DNA from 2 places in the Dermacoccus sp. NHGro5 genome. Region 1 is predicted to be linked to the other one. Evidence: predicted binding sites of a transcription regulator. Region 1 holds the regulator's gene; the other holds the start of a gene.
What was found. Region 1 encodes LexA, which represses DNA repair genes until DNA is damaged. Its sites were predicted from a motif close to TCGAACANNTGTTCGA; they were not measured.
Positions count from the first base shown of each region.

Region 2: the regulator LexA is predicted to act here: its motif matches at 6,438-6,453, upstream of ruvC (crossover junction endodeoxyribonuclease RuvC).

Region 1 covers NZ_JAGEKQ010000026.1:102,229-110,727, forward strand. The annotation lists gene J4Z35_RS11470 (DegV family protein) at 1-103, shown strand, start outside; gene J4Z35_RS11475 (ComEA family DNA-binding protein) at 248-1,138, shown strand; gene J4Z35_RS11480 (ComEC/Rec2 family competence protein) at 1,135-3,621, shown strand; gene J4Z35_RS11485 (LysR family transcriptional regulator) at 3,612-4,544, opposite strand; gene J4Z35_RS11490 (Sir2 family NAD-dependent protein deacetylase) at 4,615-5,448, shown strand; gene lexA (transcriptional repressor LexA) at 5,539-6,255, opposite strand; gene J4Z35_RS11500 (LysM peptidoglycan-binding domain-containing protein) at 6,593-7,021, shown strand; gene nrdR (transcriptional regulator NrdR) at 7,332-7,790, shown strand; gene J4Z35_RS11510 (vitamin B12-dependent ribonucleotide reductase) at 7,871-8,499, shown strand, end outside.
Region 2 covers NZ_JAGEKQ010000007.1:51,517-60,015, forward strand. The annotation lists gene J4Z35_RS04025 (bifunctional (p)ppGpp synthetase/guanosine-3',5'-bis(diphosphate) 3'-pyrophosphohydrolase) at 1-111, opposite strand, end outside; gene J4Z35_RS04030 (adenine phosphoribosyltransferase) at 136-687, opposite strand; gene secF (protein translocase subunit SecF) at 677-1,804, opposite strand; gene secD (protein translocase subunit SecD) at 1,804-3,657, opposite strand; gene J4Z35_RS04045 (preprotein translocase subunit YajC) at 3,654-3,959, opposite strand; gene ruvB (Holliday junction branch migration DNA helicase RuvB) at 4,044-5,138, opposite strand; gene ruvA (Holliday junction branch migration protein RuvA) at 5,135-5,740, opposite strand; gene ruvC (crossover junction endodeoxyribonuclease RuvC) at 5,737-6,396, opposite strand; gene J4Z35_RS04065 (YebC/PmpR family DNA-binding transcriptional regulator) at 6,529-7,302, opposite strand; gene pdxT (pyridoxal 5'-phosphate synthase glutaminase subunit PdxT) at 7,439-8,056, opposite strand; gene J4Z35_RS04075 (potassium transporter Kup) at 8,132-8,499, shown strand, end outside.

The DNA.
Region 1 (8,499 bases):
GATGGCGCCGGTGCAGGCGCGCCTGGGAGCCGTCGTCACCGCGCACGTGGGCGCCGGAGCACTCGGCGCCGTCGTCGCGGTGATGCCGGAACCGCCGGGCTGACGAAGGCTGCTGCGAGCCGCATCGGGCGCGCCTCTTCCACAGCTGTGACGGCCACGGGCCCATCCGGCACGCGCCTGCACGCGTTTCCACACCTTCGGCTCGCGTCAGCGAGCGTGGAGGGATGGGGCTTCTTACCGTCGAGGCATGACCCGCAGAACGCTGCCCGAGACCGACGACCGGCTCGACGAGGTGCTCGCCGAGATCGAACGCGCCCGCCACGAACCGACGTGGGTGCCCGAACCGGAACGCACCGCCCGCCGACTCGTCCGAGCACCGGACGGCCTCGAGGACGCCCGATGGCGTCCCTCGCGTCCGGCTGCCCTGCTCATCGGCGTGTGCGCGGTGCTCGCCGTCGCCGTGCTGGGGCTGCGTCTGCTGCTCAGTTCCGGAGATGACGGTGCGGCACCGAAGGCGCTCATCGCGTCGTCATCGCCGCGTATCGCCGGGAGCGCCAGCGTGGCGACGACGGGGAGTAGGGGTGCTGCGTCGACGCCGTCTCACAGCACTGCCATGGCTTCGGTCGCCGGCGCGACGAGCGGCGCGCCTCTCAGCATTCACGTCGTCGGGGCGGTGCGGCGCCCGGGCGTCGTCCAGGTGCCGGCCGGAAGCCGCGTCGCGGATGCCGTGACGGCGGCCGGCGGGATGTCGGGTGCCGACGCGACGGCGATCAACCTGGCTCGGCCGCTCGCCGATGGGGAGCAGGTCCACGTCCCCCGCCCGGGCGAGAGCGTCCCCCCGCCGGTGCCCGTGGCGCCGGCTGCAGGGGCCACCGCACCGGGCGCTCCGGCGGCCGTGGCGGGCCCGACTGCTCCGGGAGCGCCCGGTGGCGGGGCCGCGGCCGGGGGCGTCGTCAACGTCAACACCGCGGACGCGACATCGCTCGACGCGTTGCCCGGGGTCGGGCCGGTTCTCGCGCAGCGCATCGTCGAGTGGCGTGAGAAGAACGGTCGGTTCTCGAGCGTCGACGAACTCGGTGAGGTCTCCGGTATCGGCGACAAGATGCTCGATCGCCTGCGCAGCAAGGTCACCGTGTGAGTCTCGGCGGCCACGACATGCGGTTGTTGTCGGCCGCGTGCGTCGCCTGGGCGGCCCTCGCCACCCTGCTCTCGGCTCGCCCCGACCCCGCGATCGTGGTCGTCGTCCTCGCCCTCGTGACGATCGTCGCCGGGGCCCTCGCGTTCGGGACGCGCTTGCCTGGTCTACGGGCGGACCAGTCAGCCCGAGCCCGGCACGAGGGCGAGGATGACGAGAATCCGGCGTCATCCCACGGGTCGGGGTGGGCGCTCTGGGCGCTGCTGGTCATCGCGCTGACGACGATCGTCCTCGCTGCGGCGCAGGTGACGTTGGCGCACGAGGAAGCCGGGCCGGTGACGACGCTGGCCCGTGACCGCGCCGTCGCGACACTCGAGGCGAGAGTGACGGGCCAGCCGCACCGGGTCGTCGGCGCCGGAGGCGACGAGCGCTTCGTCGTCCCGGCCCAGATCGACCGCATCACGGCGCACGGACGCACGCAGGAGGTCGCGACGCCCGTCATCCTCGTCGGCGATCGTCGGTGGACGAACCTCACCTGGCAGTCCCACCTGCGGGCGCGCGGGCGTCTGGCCCCATCGCAGCGTCTCGGGGCGGCGCGCGCCGTCGTGCAGGTCAACGGTGCCCCGGACGTCGTCGGCGCTCCGCCCTGGGTGGTGACGACACTCGAACCTGTTCGGGCCGGGCTCGTCGGCGCCTCGTCGCAGTTGCCGGACGACCCCGCCGGCCTGTTGCCCGCGCTCGTCGTGGGCGACACGGCCCATCTACCGGACGACCTGACGGACGCGATGAACGCCACCGGCATGTCGCACCTCAACGCCGTGAGCGGTTCGAACGTGACGGTCGTCCTCGTCGCGACGATGTGGTTGTTGGGGTGGTCGCGCACGTCACGTCGGGTGCGGGTGGCCCTGGCTCTCGTCGCGCTCGCCGCGTACGTCGTCCTGTGCCGACCCGAACCGAGCGTGGTGCGCGCGGCCGCGATGGGTGCCGTGGGAGTGCTCGGCACGTCGTGGGGACGCGAACGCGCCGCCTGCCCGGCGCTCGCGGCAGCCATCGTCGGATTGTTGGTGTGGGATCCGTGGCTTGCCGTCAGCGTCGGCTTCGCCTTGTCGGCGCTGGCGACGCTCGGGCTCGTTCTGTTCGCGCGACGCTGGTCGCAGGCCCTGCTCACGAAGCTCGGTTCGCGGCGCGGCCGGTTCGTCGACGGGATGGTCGAGATCACCTGCGTCCCGCTCGCCGCGCAGGCGCTGTGCCTGCCGGTGCTCGTCGCCCTCAATTCGTCGGTGTCGTGGGTCTCGATCCCCGCGAACGTCGCGGCCGAGCCATTCGTCGCGCCGGCGACGCTCGGTGGCATGATCGTGTCGACCGTCGCCGTCATCGCTCCGACGCTCGCAGGGTGGCTCGTGTGGTTGCCGGGGCTGCCCACCTGGGTGATCTGCGCAGTGGCCCGCCTCGCTGACGCCGTCCCCGGCGGCTCGGTGCCCTGGCTCCCGGGGCTGGCCGGAGTCGTGCTCGCCATTGTCGTCGTGGCCGTGCTCCTGTGCGCGTGGCGGGCCATCGTCTTCACCGGTCGCTTCGGTCTCGTCGCGCTCGGGGTCGCGGGGGCGCTCCTGGCGGCTGTGCTCGCGCCGTTGCCGGGGGAGTCGGCCGCACCGCCCGCGTGGGTCTATGCGCAGTGCGCGGTGGGTCAGGGGGATGCCGCGCTCGTGCGCACCGGGGCGACGCGCGCCGTCATGATCGACGTGGGGCCTGCCGACGGCCATCCCGCGCAATGCCTCGAGCGCCACGGCATCACGACGCTCGACGCCGTCATCCTCACCCACTTCCACGCCGACCACGTGGGCGGACTGGCTGAGGTCTTGCGTGCTTCCGACGCTCCGGTGGCGGTCCTCGGAACGTGGGTCATGGAGGGCGCTCAGGAGAGTGAGGGACTCAAAGGCCGCGGTACAGCGGCGTCGTCACGATCGCGCGGCGAGCAGGGCGCGTTGGGTTCGGTGCAAGCAGCGCTCGAACAGCCTCGGGCTTCGCTCGGGGCGCTCGCACCGGGACAACGCCTCGTCATCGGCGAGGTGACGATCGAGGTGCTGTGGCCGCGCCGCGTCATGACGGAGGGGTCGGTGCAGAACAACGCCTCACTCGTGCTCGACGTATCGGCGCCCGCGTATCACGCGCTCATGCTGGGCGATTGCGAACGTGAGGCGCAGGCCGCGGTGATCGAACAGGTGCGTCAGAGCGCCCGGCGACGCGCGTTCGACCTCGTCAAGGTGGCGCACCACGGTAGCTCCAACCAGAACGAGCGCCTCTACGAGGCGGCGGCCGCGCGTCAGGCCGTGATCGGGGTGGGCGCCGGCAACGACTACGGTCACCCGACGAAGAAGACGCTCGAACTGTTGGCCCGGCACGACGCGCGGGTGTGGCGTACCGACACGCAGGGTGACGTGGACGCCCTCGCGACGGGTGGCTCGATCAGCCTGCAGGCTCAGCGATGAGCGTGCTGCGCGCTCGGCACCCGTGCTGCCGCGTCGGCGAGGGCTTCGAGGGTGGCGGTGACGGCGGGGACCCGCTGCAGGTCGGGTGTCGTCACGGCGAACACGCAGCGCCGGCTCGACGGCAGCAGCGGCAACGTCACGACGTCCGGATGCGACGTGGAGCGCAGGATCAGCTCGGGAATGAGCGCGACGCCGAGGCCCTCCGCGACGAGGCCGAGAACGGTGACATAGTCCTCCGTCTCGAACGCGACGTCGGGCGCGTAACCGGCGCCCTGGGCGAGGCTGACGAGGTGGCCACGGCATCGGGGGCACCCCGCGATCCACGAGGCGTCGCTGAGCTCCTCCATGCGGACGCTCTCGGCTGCGGCGAGGGGGTGATCGCGCGGGACGGCGAGACGCACGTCGTCGTGCAGGAGCCCGCGGGTGAGGAACGGGTCCAGGTCCTCGCCTGCGGGGAGCGGGTCCGCGTCGTCGTACGTGAACGCCACGGCGACGTCGCAATCGCCGGCACGCAGGCTCGCCAGGGATTCCGGGGGTTCGGCCTCGGCGAAGCTGACCTTGACGTCTGGGAACCGCTCCTTGACGAGTGCGAGGGCGCGCGGGACGAGCGTTGACGATGCCGACGGGAACGCCATGAGGCGCACCCGCCCGGCGCGCAACCCAGCGATGGCGGCGACCTCACTCTCGGCGGCCTCGAGGGCACTGAGGACGGGCGTCGCAGTGCGCGCCAGCACCTGCCCGGCCTCCGTCAGCCGCACCGAGCGGCCGAGGCGCTCCACTAGAGCCGTCCCGGTCTTCTCCTCGAGACGGCGCACCATCTGCGACACGGCCGGCTGAGAATAGCCGAGAGCGGCAGCGGCGGCGGTGAAGCTGCCCTCGTCGCTGATCGCCTTCATGACGCGGAGCCCGGCTGCATCGATCATGCACCAAGAATAACGTGCTCTTATCCATTGTTGAGACAATCGAACGCAGACCTATGGGAGGGGCAGGATGATGAGCGGCGTCGCGGAACTGACCGATTTCGTGCGCGCGGGAGGGCTCTTCGTCCTCACCGGCGCCGGCATCTCGACCGAATCCGGCATCCCCGACTACCGGCGCCCCGACGGCACGCGCCGCACGGTTCCCATGACATACCAACAGTTCCTCGCCACCCACGAGGCGCGTCAACGGTACTGGGCGCGCAGTGCCGTCGGCTGGGAGATCTTCGACGCGGCGGAACCGAACGTCGGGCACGTCGCGCTGGCGCGACTGCAGGGTGGCGGCCTCGTCGATCACCTCGTGACGCAGAAAGTCGACGGCCTTCATGCGCGTGCCGGTGCCCGCGACGTCACCGAGCTGCATGGGTCGCTCGAGCACGTCGTCTGCGTCGCGTGCGGGACGCGGGAAGGGCGCCGTGGCTTCCAGGTACGCCTGCGCGAACTCAACCCCCAGCTGCCGACGCAGGCGCGCCTGCTCGCCGACGGCGACGCGGACGTCGCGGTCGAGCTGGAGCGCGGTGTCATCGTGCCGGCGTGCCTGCGCTGCACGGCCACGACGGTGAAGCCGGACGTCGTCATGTTCGGTGAGTCCGTCGCTCCTGAGGTCGTGGAGGCGCAGATGCGGGCAGTGGAACGCTGCCGGGGCGTGCTCGTGCTCGGCAGTTCGCTCAAGGTGATGTCGGGGTACCGGTTCGTGCTCGCCGCCCTCAAGCAGCAGAAGCCGGTCGCCCTCGTCGGGCTCGGCGCGATGCGTGGCGAGGAGCGGGTCGACCTCGTCGTGCGCGAACCCCTCGGCCCGACCCTCACCGCCGTGTGCGACGCGCTGGGGCTCGACCTCGCGACGTCCTGACGTCTCGGCGTCGAACGTCGGGGCGCAGAAGGGGCTGAGAGTCGAGTTGCAACCACACGCTGGACCGATCCGCGCGGCGCGGCCAGCGCCTCAGATGCTGCGCAGGACGGCCGTGACCTTGCCCATGATGCTCGCGTGGTCGCCGTCGATCGGGGAGTAGGCCTCGTTCGCGGGCATGAGCCACGTCTTGCCCTCGCTGCGGCGCAGCGTCTTGACCGTGGCCTCCGAGTCGAGCAGTGCCGCGACGATCTCCCCGTTGGCGGCGTCGGCCTGGCGTCGCACGACGACCCAGTCGCCCTCGCAGATGGCCGCATCGATCATCGAGTCGCCGACGACGCGCAGCAGGAACAGCTCGCCGTCACCGACGATCTGACGCGGTAGCGGGAAGACGTCCTCGACGGCCTGTTCGGCGAGGATCGGGCCACCGGCCGCGATGCGGCCGACGACCGGCACGTATGACGGCGTGGGTCGCTCGTCGCCCGAGCCCGTCTCGTCGTGCTGCGACTCGGATAGCGCAGACACGGCGTTGCCGCGGTAGCCGCGGGTCGCCGCACCCGAGTCGGGGGAGACGACCTCCATGGCGCGCGGGCGGTTCGGGTCGCGGCGCAGGTATCCCTTGCGCTCGAGTGCGGCGAGCTGATGGGCCACCGAACTCGGGCTCGTCAGACCGACGGCCTCGCCGATCTCACGCAGGCTCGGGGGGTAGCCGCGCTCGTCGACGGAACGTCGGATCACGGTGAGCACCTTGTGCTGGCGTGGCGTCAGCTTGCCCGGCGTGCGCTCCTGCATCGAATGAACGTCACCCATGGTGTGACCCCTCCTGGTCCTCGTCGCACGTCGGTGGTCGCGGTGGCGACACGTGCACCCTCCGGCGGGATGGAAATGCCCGCCATGACGGGGTTGTCGGTGCGCGGTGCTTGTGTATCTGACATCACCCACAGTACGCGGTGTCGCACACAGTTTTCAAAAATGTGTACGAAGAAACCCGTGCGCGCCGTTCGAAAGCACGTTCGGGTGTCGTACAGTTGTTCTATCGCACGCGTGTTCGCTCGGTCCCTCCGGGCTGACCGGGTCGCGTGAGGAAGCCGCACCGGTGACGGTGTGGCGGCGCCTCGGGGGTGTCCCGAGAGAAGGAGTGGTTCCGATGGTTGCTTCGAGTACTGCAGTTCGACGTGAGCCCGTGCTGGGTTCGGGTGTCGACGTGCGCCGCGTGGCGCGGGTCGACGCTGCGGCATCCCGCTCGCACCTCCACCTCGTGCCCACGGGTGGCGCGGTGCAGGTGGTCACGAACTCTCAAAGCGTTCGTTTCGCCCGTCGTCGCTTCACGGCCGTGTGCGTGGCTCTCGTCGTCGTGGCGGGTGCCATCCTCGCGGGCCGGGCGATGGCGAGCGGTGTCGACGGTACGCAGCGGCACGAGGTCACCGTTCGCGCGGGGGAGACGCTTTCGCAGATCGCGGCGCGTGAGATGCCGGGCGTGCGCAACGACCAGGCGGTCGTCGCGATCGAGCACGAGAGCAACCTCGGCTCGTCGCAGGTGCAGGCCGGCCAGAAGGTGATCATCCCCGCACCGTGAAGTGTGACGATCGCCATCGTCGGTTCGAGGGTTCGAGGGGGCGTGAGTCGCCTTCCCCCGGCTGGCGCAGGATTCCGCGGCGCACGAGTGGCGGGGGTCGTCGCGAGGTTGCGCAGGGCGAGTGGACGCGGCCTCGGTGCTGTTGCGCGTCGGGTCTCAGGGGCCTAATATCTCTACATGTGGGGCCTCGGCCCCCGCTTCCCCCTAGATGTTGATTCTCCTCCGCTGATGTGCATCTGCGCTCTGAGGCCGGAATCCCGGGGTGGAGCGCCGTCGTCCCGAGTGTCCCAGCCCCGTCGGAAGGTTTGACGTGCACTGTCCGTTCTGCCGCAACACCGACTCCCGAGTCGTCGATTCGCGCTCGAGCGAGGACGGCACCTGCATCAAGCGGCGCCGTCAGTGCCCGAACTGCGGCAAGCGGTTCTCGACGATGGAGACCGCGAGTCTCACGGTCGTCAAGCGTTCCGGGGTCAGCGAGCCATTCTCGCGCGACAAGGTGATGTCCGGGGTTCGCAAGGCGTGCCAGGGCCGCCCGGTCACCGACGACCAGTTGGCCGTTCTCGCCCAGCAGGTGGAGGAGTCCATCCGCTCGAAGGGCGCCGCCGAGATCGACGCCCATGACGTGGGCATCGAGATCCTCGGGCCCCTGCGCGAACTCGACCACGTCGCCTATCTGCGCTTCGCCTCCGTCTACCAGGCCTTCGAATCGCTCGAGGACTTCGAGACGGCGGTCAGCGAGTTGCGTCAGTACGCCGCCTCGGCGTCCTGACCCCGCGCGCCTGCCGAGGGCGCGCCCCCCAGATCACCCTCACGTACCAGCTCACCCCACCTGCCAGGAGGCTCACGGTCATGACCGAGACGACGAAGGCCCGCGCCAAGACGGGACGCCGCACCGGCGGCGTCACGATCGAACGCATTTTCACCACGCCCGGCGTGCACCCGTACGACGAGGTCACCTGGGAGAAGCGGGACGTCCTCCAGCAGAACTGGAAGACGGGCGAGACGATCTTCGAGCAGTCGGGTGTCGAGTTCCCCGACTTCTGGTCGCTCAACGCCTCCACCATCGTCACGACCAAGTACTTCCGTGGCGCCGTCGGCACCGACGCGCGTGAAAGCTCCCTCAAGCAGCTCATCGACCGCGTCGTGCTGACCTATGCCAAGGCCGGGCGCGACAACGGCTACTTCGCTACCGACGAGGACGCGGAGATCTTCGAGCACGAGCTCACCTACGCCCTGCTGCACCAGGTGTTCTCGTTCAACTCGCCCGTCTGGTTCAACGTCGGTACCGCGAGCCCGCAGCAGGTCAGCGCGTGCTTCATCCTGTCGGTCGAGGACTCGATGGATTCGATCCTCAACTGGTACAAGGAGGAGGGCTTCATCTTCAAGGGCGGCTCGGGCGCCGGTCTCAACCTCTCCCGCATCCGCTCCTCCAAGGAGCTGCTCTCCTCGGGCGGCACCGCATCCGGCCCGGTCTCCTT
Region 2 (8,499 bases), on a different contig from region 1:
CGTGCGCAGCAGCGGGTCGAGCACGCGGTTCAAGCCCGGACGCGGGCCCCCGAAGCGGACGAGACGGGCGCGCACGCGCGAGGTCGCGTTGGAACCGGACTGCTCAGCCATGCGCCGATCGTAGTGCCCCTGGCGTCAGTTGACGACGAGGCCCGTGTGGAGCTCCCACCGATCAAGCCGTTCGCGGCCGGGCAGGAAGGCCAGTTCGACGAGCACGTCGAGGCACGCCACACGCCCGCCGACCTTCTCGATCAGCTCGCAGGCAGCCACGGCCGTGCCCCCGGTCGCGAGCACGTCGTCGACGACGAGGACGTTCGCACCCGGCGTCACCGCGTCCGTCTGCACCTCGATCGTCGCCGAGCCGTACTCGAGGTCATAGGAGGCGGAGACGACGTCACCGGGCAGCTTGCCCTTCTTGCGGATCGGCACGAAACCGACGCCCATGCGCTGCGCCAGCGGCGCGCCGATGATGAACCCGCGCGCCTCGACGCCCGCGACGACGTCGACGCCGTCATGACGCTGGGCCAGCAGGTCGAGCACCTGTCCGAACGCCGCCGGGTCGGCGAACAGGGGCGTCAGATCCTTGAAGACGACACCGGGGCTCGGGAAGTCGGCGATGTCACGCGTGTGGCGGCCGACGACGTCGGCGATGCGCTGCTCGATCATCGCGGCGGCCTCAGTCGTCACGCTTGGCAGCGGGGTGGATGCCGCGCGTGCGCGCCGTCTGCGACGCGCCACCGCCCTGGGAAGGGGCCGGCGCCGTCACGACGCCCGAGGCGGACGCCGCGGTGGCGTGCTCGTCGTCGGTCGTGGCACGCGACTGGTAGCTCCCGGCTCGACGCGCGAGCTCCTGGACGCCCTTCTCGCGGCGGCGCAGGTCGGTCAGGGCCGGCGTCGCGATGAAGATCGACGAGAAGGTGCCCACGGCGATACCGATGAACAGGGCGACGGCGATGTCGAGCAGCGTGCTCGGGCCGATGAACAGCGCGCCGACGACGAGGATGGCCGAGATCGGCAGCAACGCCACGACGGAGGTGTTGATGGAGCGCACGAGCGTCTGGTTGACCGCGTAGTTCGCGGCCTGGTCGAAGCTGCGGCGGCCGGTCGCGAACGCCTCGCTCGTGTTCTCGCGCACCTTGTCGAACACGACGACGGTGTCGTAGATCGAGTAGCCGAGGATCGTGAGGAAGCCGATCATCGTCGCCGGCGTCACCTCGAGCCCGGTGAGGGCGTAGATGCCGACCGTGAAGAACAGGTCGTGCAGCAGGGCGATGAGCGCGGCCGCGGCCATCGTCCAGGTGCGGAAGTACAACGCGAGCAGGACGGAGACGAACGCGAGGAAGACGAACAGCGCGACGATCGCCTTGTGCGTCACCGTCTCACCCCACGAGGGGCCGATGAACGAGGACGTGACGTTGCTCGGCGACACGCCGAACTCCTTTGCGAGGGACGTCTTGACGGCGTCCGTCGCGTCGGCGGTGCCGTTGCCGAGCTTCTCGCTCTGCACGCGGATCGTGTCGGAGCCGAGCTTCGTCACGACGATGTCGGCGTTCGAGCCGGTCGCCGACTGGACGGCCTTCTCGGCGCGCGTGTCGTAGTCGTGCGTGCTCGAGACGCCGGGCACGCGCAGTTCCGAGCCACCGGTGAACTCGAGGCCGAAGTTGAGCCCCCGCCCGAACAGACCGACGGCGGCGAGCGCGAGCAGCAGCGCCGTCAGGGCGTACCAGCGCTTGCGCTTGCCGATGAAGTCGATCTGGCGGCGACCGGTGAACAGGTCGTTGCCGAATGTTGCGAGGCTGGCCATCAGGCTGTCTCCTCCTGTGCGGCGGCGCGGCGGCGGTCGGCGATCGTCACGCGACCGCGGCCCGCGTATGCGGCCTGACGGGCGCCCAGACGCGCGGGGTCGAGACCGGAGGCGGGGTGGCCGCCACCGAAGAACTTCGTGCGGGCGAGCAGGGCCAGCACCGGGTGGGTGAAGAACATGACGACGACGATGTCGATGATCGTCGTGAGACCGAGGGTGAACGCGAACGCCTTGACGGTGCTCTCCGACAGCACGTAGAGCACGGCGGCGGCGAGGAAGTTCACCGCGTCCGAGATGATGATGGTGCGCTTCGCGCGCGTCCATCCCGTCTCGACGGCGGCCCGCAATGGCCGTCCGGCGCGCACTTCGTCTCTGACGCGTTCGAAGTACACGATGAACGAGTCGGCCGTGATGCCGATGGCGACGATGAGGCCGGTGACACCCGCCATCGACAGGCGGAAGTTGTTGAGCGAGCCGAGCAGCGTGACGGCGAGGTAGGTCATCGCCGCGGCGACGAGCAGGCTCGCGACGGTGACGAGGCCGAGCGCGCGGTACTGGATGAGCGAGTACAGCACGACGAGGCCGAAGCCGATGGCTCCCGCGATGAGACCCTTCGTCAGCTGGTCGGAGCCGAGCTGGGGGCTGACCTGGTCGGAGGTGAGTTCCTTGAAGGACATCGGCAGCGCACCGAACTTCAGCGAGTCTGCGAGCAGCTTGCCGCTCGACTCGGTGAAGCCACCGGTGATCTTCGCCTGACCGTCCGTCAGCGGGGCCTGCACGGTCGGCGCCGAGATCGACTGACCGTCGACGACGATGGCAAAGCGGTTGCGGGGCTGCTCGAGCGGGGCGACGCGACGCGTCACGTTCGCCAGGGCCGTCTTGCCCGAGCCGTTGAGCGACAGGTTGACCGCGACCTCGCCGGTCTGGTTGCCCTGCTGGTTCGTGTCGAGGCCGCTGCTCGCGTCCGTCAGCTGCGAACCCTTGATCTCGACCGGGCCGAGGAGCAGCTTCTCGTTGCCCTCCTTCGCGCACATGACGGTCGGCTTGTTGTCAGGGGCGGCCGCGGCCACCTCCTGGTAGGCCGGGGTGCAGGCGTAGAGCTGCAGCAGCTGGTTGTACGTCGTCGACGGGGTCGCGATACCGGCCTTGACCCAGACCGAGTCGACCTTCTCGTTGCCCCACGCCGGGTCGCTCGCGTTGGCCGGGCCGGCGGTCTTGAATGCGGCCGGCAGTCGGTCCTTCGAACTGGACGACGGTGACGACGAGGCCGAGCTCGACGCAGAACCCGAAGCGGAGGCCGATGAAGACGGTGACGCGGACGCCGAGCCGGGGGCGCCGTTCTTGGCGGCGTTCGAGGGGTTGACGACCTCGGGCAGGCGATACGGCGAGGTACCCGTCGTGCTGCCCTGCGCGGCGGCGATGACTGCGCGGAAGTTGAGCTGCGAGCTGCGCGAGAGCGAGTCGAGCACCTGCTGGCTGGGGTTTCCGGGGATGGAGACGACGATGTCCTTCTCCCCCAGCGTCGTCACCTCCGCCTCGGACGTGCCGGTGGCGTCGACGCGGTTGCGGATGATGTCGACGGCCTGCTTGACCTGGCTCGAGTTGACGCTCTTGCCGCCTGTGACGACCGGTTCGAGGACGACGGTGCGCCCACCTTCGAGGTCGAGCCCCAGCTTCGGTGTCCAATGTCCCGTCGCAGCGATGCCACCGACGAGGACGAGGAACAGGGCGAGAAGCACGGCCAAGCCACGCTTGGGGTTGGTGTGCTTCGGCTTCTTGCGCGCCGCGGGGCGGTTCGAATCGACCGCATAACGGTTCTCGTCGGCGCGCTCGGCGCCTGCGGGCGTGCTCATCGACCCTTCTCCATCTCGTCGGGGGCTGCGGGCAGCAGGGCCCGACGATCGAACCTCACCACGGTGCCGGGGGCGATCTCGAGGTGTCCACTGACGTCGTCGAGTTCGCGCAGCGTGCCGAACAGCCCACTCGTCGTGCGCACCTCGTCACCGACGCGAAGCGCGGCCTGCGCGCGCATCGTCGCCTGGGAGCGCCGACGCTGCGTGAAGAACATCAGCGCGAGCAGGAGGAAGGGCAGCAGCACGAGCAGGATCGGGAAGCCCGAGCTTCCCGCCTGCGACTCGGCGACCAGGTACGGCATGTGGGTCCTCACGTCAGATCTCGAAGCGCCTCGCGCGCTCTCACCGGTGCGCGGTGCGCGGACTCGAGCGGTGGCCGCACCACCCTACCCGGTGAAACGTCCGCCCCCGTCGTCGGTGTCGCGCTGAAATGTCTCGGTGAAGTGCCCGTCCGGCGGGCGCAGCCCGAGGTGCGTCCACGCCCGCGGTGACGCGGCACGCCCACGCGGCGTGCGGATCATGTAGCCCTCGCGCACGAGATACGGCTCGGCCACCGTCTCGACCGTGTCGGGTTCTTCACCGACGGCGACGGCCAACGTCGACAGCCCGACCGGCCCACCCCCGAAGCGTCGGCACAGGGCTTCGAGCACCGCGCGGTCGAGGCGATCGAGGCCGTCGTCGTCGACGTCGAACAGCTCGAGCGCGGCACGCGCGGACGTCAGGTCGACGACGTGGCGCCCGTGCACCTGCGCGTAGTCACGCACCCGGCGCAGCAGCCGGTTGGCGATGCGCGGCGTGCCGCGGGAGCGGCCGGCGATCTCGGTGATGCCCTCACGCGTCGCGGGTACGCCGAGCAGGTCGGCGTTGCGGGCGAGGATGTCGGCGAGGTCGGCCGCGTCGTAGTAGTCGAGATGGCCGGTGAAGCCGAAGCGGTCGCGCAGTGGCGCCGGCAGCAGACCGGCGCGCGTCGTCGCACCGACGACGGTGAAGCGCGGCAGTTCGAGGGGGATCGCGGTGGCCCCTGGGCCCTTGCCGACGATGACGTCGACCCGGAAGTCCTCCATCGCGAGGTAGAGCATCTCCTCCGCGGGGCGGGCCATGCGGTGGATCTCGTCGAGGAAGAGCACCTCCCCCTCGTTGAGCGAGCTCAGGATGGCGGCCAGGTCACCGGCGTGCTGGATGGCAGGGCCGCTCGTGATGCGGATGGGCGCCTCGAGCTCACTCGCGACGATCATCGCAAGCGACGTCTTGCCCAGGCCGGGCGGGCCGGAGAACAGGATGTGGTCGGGCGGCGTCGCTCGGCGCCGGGCCGCCTCGATGACGAGGCTCAACTGCTCGCGCACGCGTGGCTGCCCGGGGAAATCGGCCAGCTTCTTCGGTCGCAGGGCCGCTTCGAGCTGCTGCTCGTCCTCGGTGCCGTTGGGGTCGACGAGGCGCGGCGAGACGTCGGCGCTGTGGTCCTCGAAGTGGGACGGGCTCATCGGCCCAGCTCGCGCAGCGCCAGCCGGAGCACGGTGGGCGTGTTCGCGCCCTCGGCCTCAGGACGGGCAGCCACCTTGGCGACGGCGTCCTCGGCCTGTTTCGCGCTCCAGCCGAGCCCGATGAGCGCCTCGGCGACCTGGTCGCCACCCGCAGTGGCCGGGACGACGGCCTGGGGCGCCGCCTGCCCGCCGTCACCACTGGCGGAGACGACCTTGTCCCGCAGTTCGAGGACGATGCGCTCGGCGCCCTTCTTGCCGATGCCGGGCACCTTCGTCAGCGCCCTGACGTCGCCGCCCGCGATCGCGGTGGCGAGCTGCTGCGGCGGGTGCACGGCGAGCATCGCGAGGGCGAGACGCGGCCCCACGCCACTGACCGTCTGGACCTGCTCGAACAGGGCCCGTTCGTCGTCGTCGGCGAAGCCGAAGAGTGTCAGCGAATCCTCACGCACGACCAGGGACGTCGCGAGGCGCATCGACTCCCCCGGGCGTGCCGCGGCGGCGGTTGCCGGCGTCGTGTGGACGAGCAGACCCACGCCACCGACCTCGACGACGACGCTGTCGAGACGGGCGGTGAGCACCTCACCGGTGAGGCTGGCGATCATGGGCGAACTCCCCTGTTGGCGGGTCGAGTGGCAGGCGCGCTCTGGGACGCGGCGCCGAGGGCGTCACGGTATGTCTTGCTGGCCGAGCGGGAACGTCGCGCCGCGGCAGCCGCAGCCTGCCGGTACGCGACGGCGGCCGGCGCTGCCGACGCTCCGTCAGCGCTCGCACCCCGGCGTGCCAACCCGCCACCGCGCCAGTGATGACAGATGGCGAGGGCGAGCGCGTCGGCGGCGTCGGCCGGTCTGGGAGCGACCTCGAGGCCGAGGATGCGCGTCACCATCGTCGTCACCTGCGCCTTGTCGGCGCGCCCGTTGCCCGTCACCGCCGCCTTGACCTCCGAGGGCGTGTGCAGCCCGAGCGGCAGGCCGCGTTCAGCCGCGGCGAGCATCGGGACGGCCGACGCCTGCGCGGTGCCCATGATCGTCGAGACGTCGTGGCGCGCGAACATCCGCTCGACGGCGACCGCATCGGGTTGGGTGCGCTCGAACACGGCGTCCAGTTCGACGCGCAACTCGTGGAGGCGTTCGTGCAACGGTAGGTCTGCCGAGGTACGGATGACCCCCACCGTCACGATCTGCAACGTCGAGCCCTGGCCCGTCGCGACGACGCCCACGCCGCAGCGCGTCAGACCGGGGTCGACAGCGAGCACCCGCACGTCACACCTCCGGCCTCGACGGGTGCGAACGACGCACCCGATAGAACACTTGTTCGCATCCACCGTACCCGATGCACGCGACGGCCGTGCCCCGCGGGGCACGGCCGTCGATCACTCACGGAACGACCGGGATCAGTCCTCGGCGTCCAGCTCGGCGAGAACCTCATCAGAGACCTGGCCGTTGGCGAAGACGTTCTGCACGTCGTCCGAGTCCTCTAGGGCCTCGATGACGCGGAACATCTTCTTCGCGCCGTCCTTGTCGAGCGGCACCTCCATCGACGGCACGAACGACGCCTCGGCCGAGTCGTAGTCGATGCCGGCGGCCTGCAGCGCCTCACGCACGCCGACGAAGTCACCCGCCTCGGACACGATCTCGAAAGATTCGCCGAGGTCGTTGACGTCCTCCGCGCCCGCTTCGAGCACGATCTCGAGCAGCGCGTCCTCCGTCGTGTCGGGCTTGTCGCCCTGCGCCTTCGGGACGATGACGATGCCCTTGCGGTTGAACAGGTAGGCGACCGAACCGGAGTCCGCCATCGAGCCACCGTTCTTCTGCAACGCGGTGCGGACCTCGGCGACGGCGCGGTTCTTGTTGTCCGTCAGGCACTCGATGAGCAGCGCGACGCCACCGGGCGCGTAGCCCTCGTACGTGAGGGCCTGGTACTCGGCGCCACCGGCCTCGGCGCCGGAGCCGCGCTTGACGGCGCGGTCGATGTTGTCGTTGGGCACCGACGACTTCTTCGCCTTCTGGATGGCGTCGTACAGCGTCGGGTTGCCCGTCGGGTCACCGCCGCCGGAGCGGGCCGCGACCTCGATGTTCTTGATCAGCTTCGCGAACAGCTTGCCGCGCTTGGCGTCGATCGCAGCCTTCTTGTGCTTCGTCGTCGCCCACTTGGAGTGACCGCTCATGTCTGCCTCTCGGATGCTCGTGCTGCCGTGCTCGAACACGCCCGATGCGGGGCGCGGGGCGAACGCGACGGCAGATGGGCGCGCTCGCTCGGATCGCGGGCCAGTCTAGCGCCGTCGCGAGCCGCGGCCCCAGTCGTCATCCGCGAGCGTGCTCGACCATGCGCACGAACAGGGCGTGGACGCGCGCGTCGTTCGTCACCTCCGGGTGGAACGACGTGGCGAGCAGATTGCCCTGACGCACGGCGACGACGGCCTCACCGCCCGTCGGCAGCGCGACGCTGGAGAGCACCTCGACGCCGGCGCCGACCTCCTCGACCCAGGGCGCGCGGATGAACACCGCCCGCACCGGGCCGCCGTCCACGCCGTCGACGGTGACGTCCGCCTCGAACGAGGCGACCTGACGACCGAACGCGTTGCGCCGCACCGTGACGTCGAGCCCGCCGAGCGTCTGCTGACCCGCCGTCCCGTCGAGGATCCGATCGGCGAGCAGGATCATGCCGGCGCACGAGCCGTAGGCCGGCATCCCCGCGGCGATGCGTTCGCGCAGCGGTTCGAGGAGGTCCCCCTGAGCGATGAGGCGCATCATGACCGTCGACTCCCCGCCGGGGATGACGAGTGCGTCGACGTTCGCAAGATCCGCGGCACGACGAACGCGCACGGCATGCGCGCCGACGTCCTCCAGCATGCGGACGTGCTCGACGACGTCGCCCTGCACCGCGAGCACCCCGATGACGGTCCGTGGCGTTGATTCCATGCCCGCGACCCTATGACACAGGCGTATCTGCTACCCGTGTGGCGCGCGCAGGGGCGGTGGCCCCATACTTTCCGGGTGAGTACTGAAGCGAGCGTGACGAGCGAGGGCGCGTCCACCCCCGAGTCGAACCCCGGCGGCCATGCCAAGAAGGGCATGGCCGCGCTCATGCTCGGCGCCCTGGGCGTCGTCTTCGGTGATATCGGCACCAGTCCGCTGTACTCGGTGCAGAGCGTCTTCAACGTCGACCACAACGCCGTCGTCGCCAACGAGAGCGACATCTACGGCGTCATCTCCTGGATGTTCTGGGCACTCACCATCATCGTGACGATCAAGTACGTCCTGTTCGTCCTGCGCGCCGACAACGACGGCGAGGGCGGCATCATGGCGCTCGCCGCGCTCGTGCGACAGGGCGTGCCCAAGGGCGGCAAACGCTGGGGCATCGT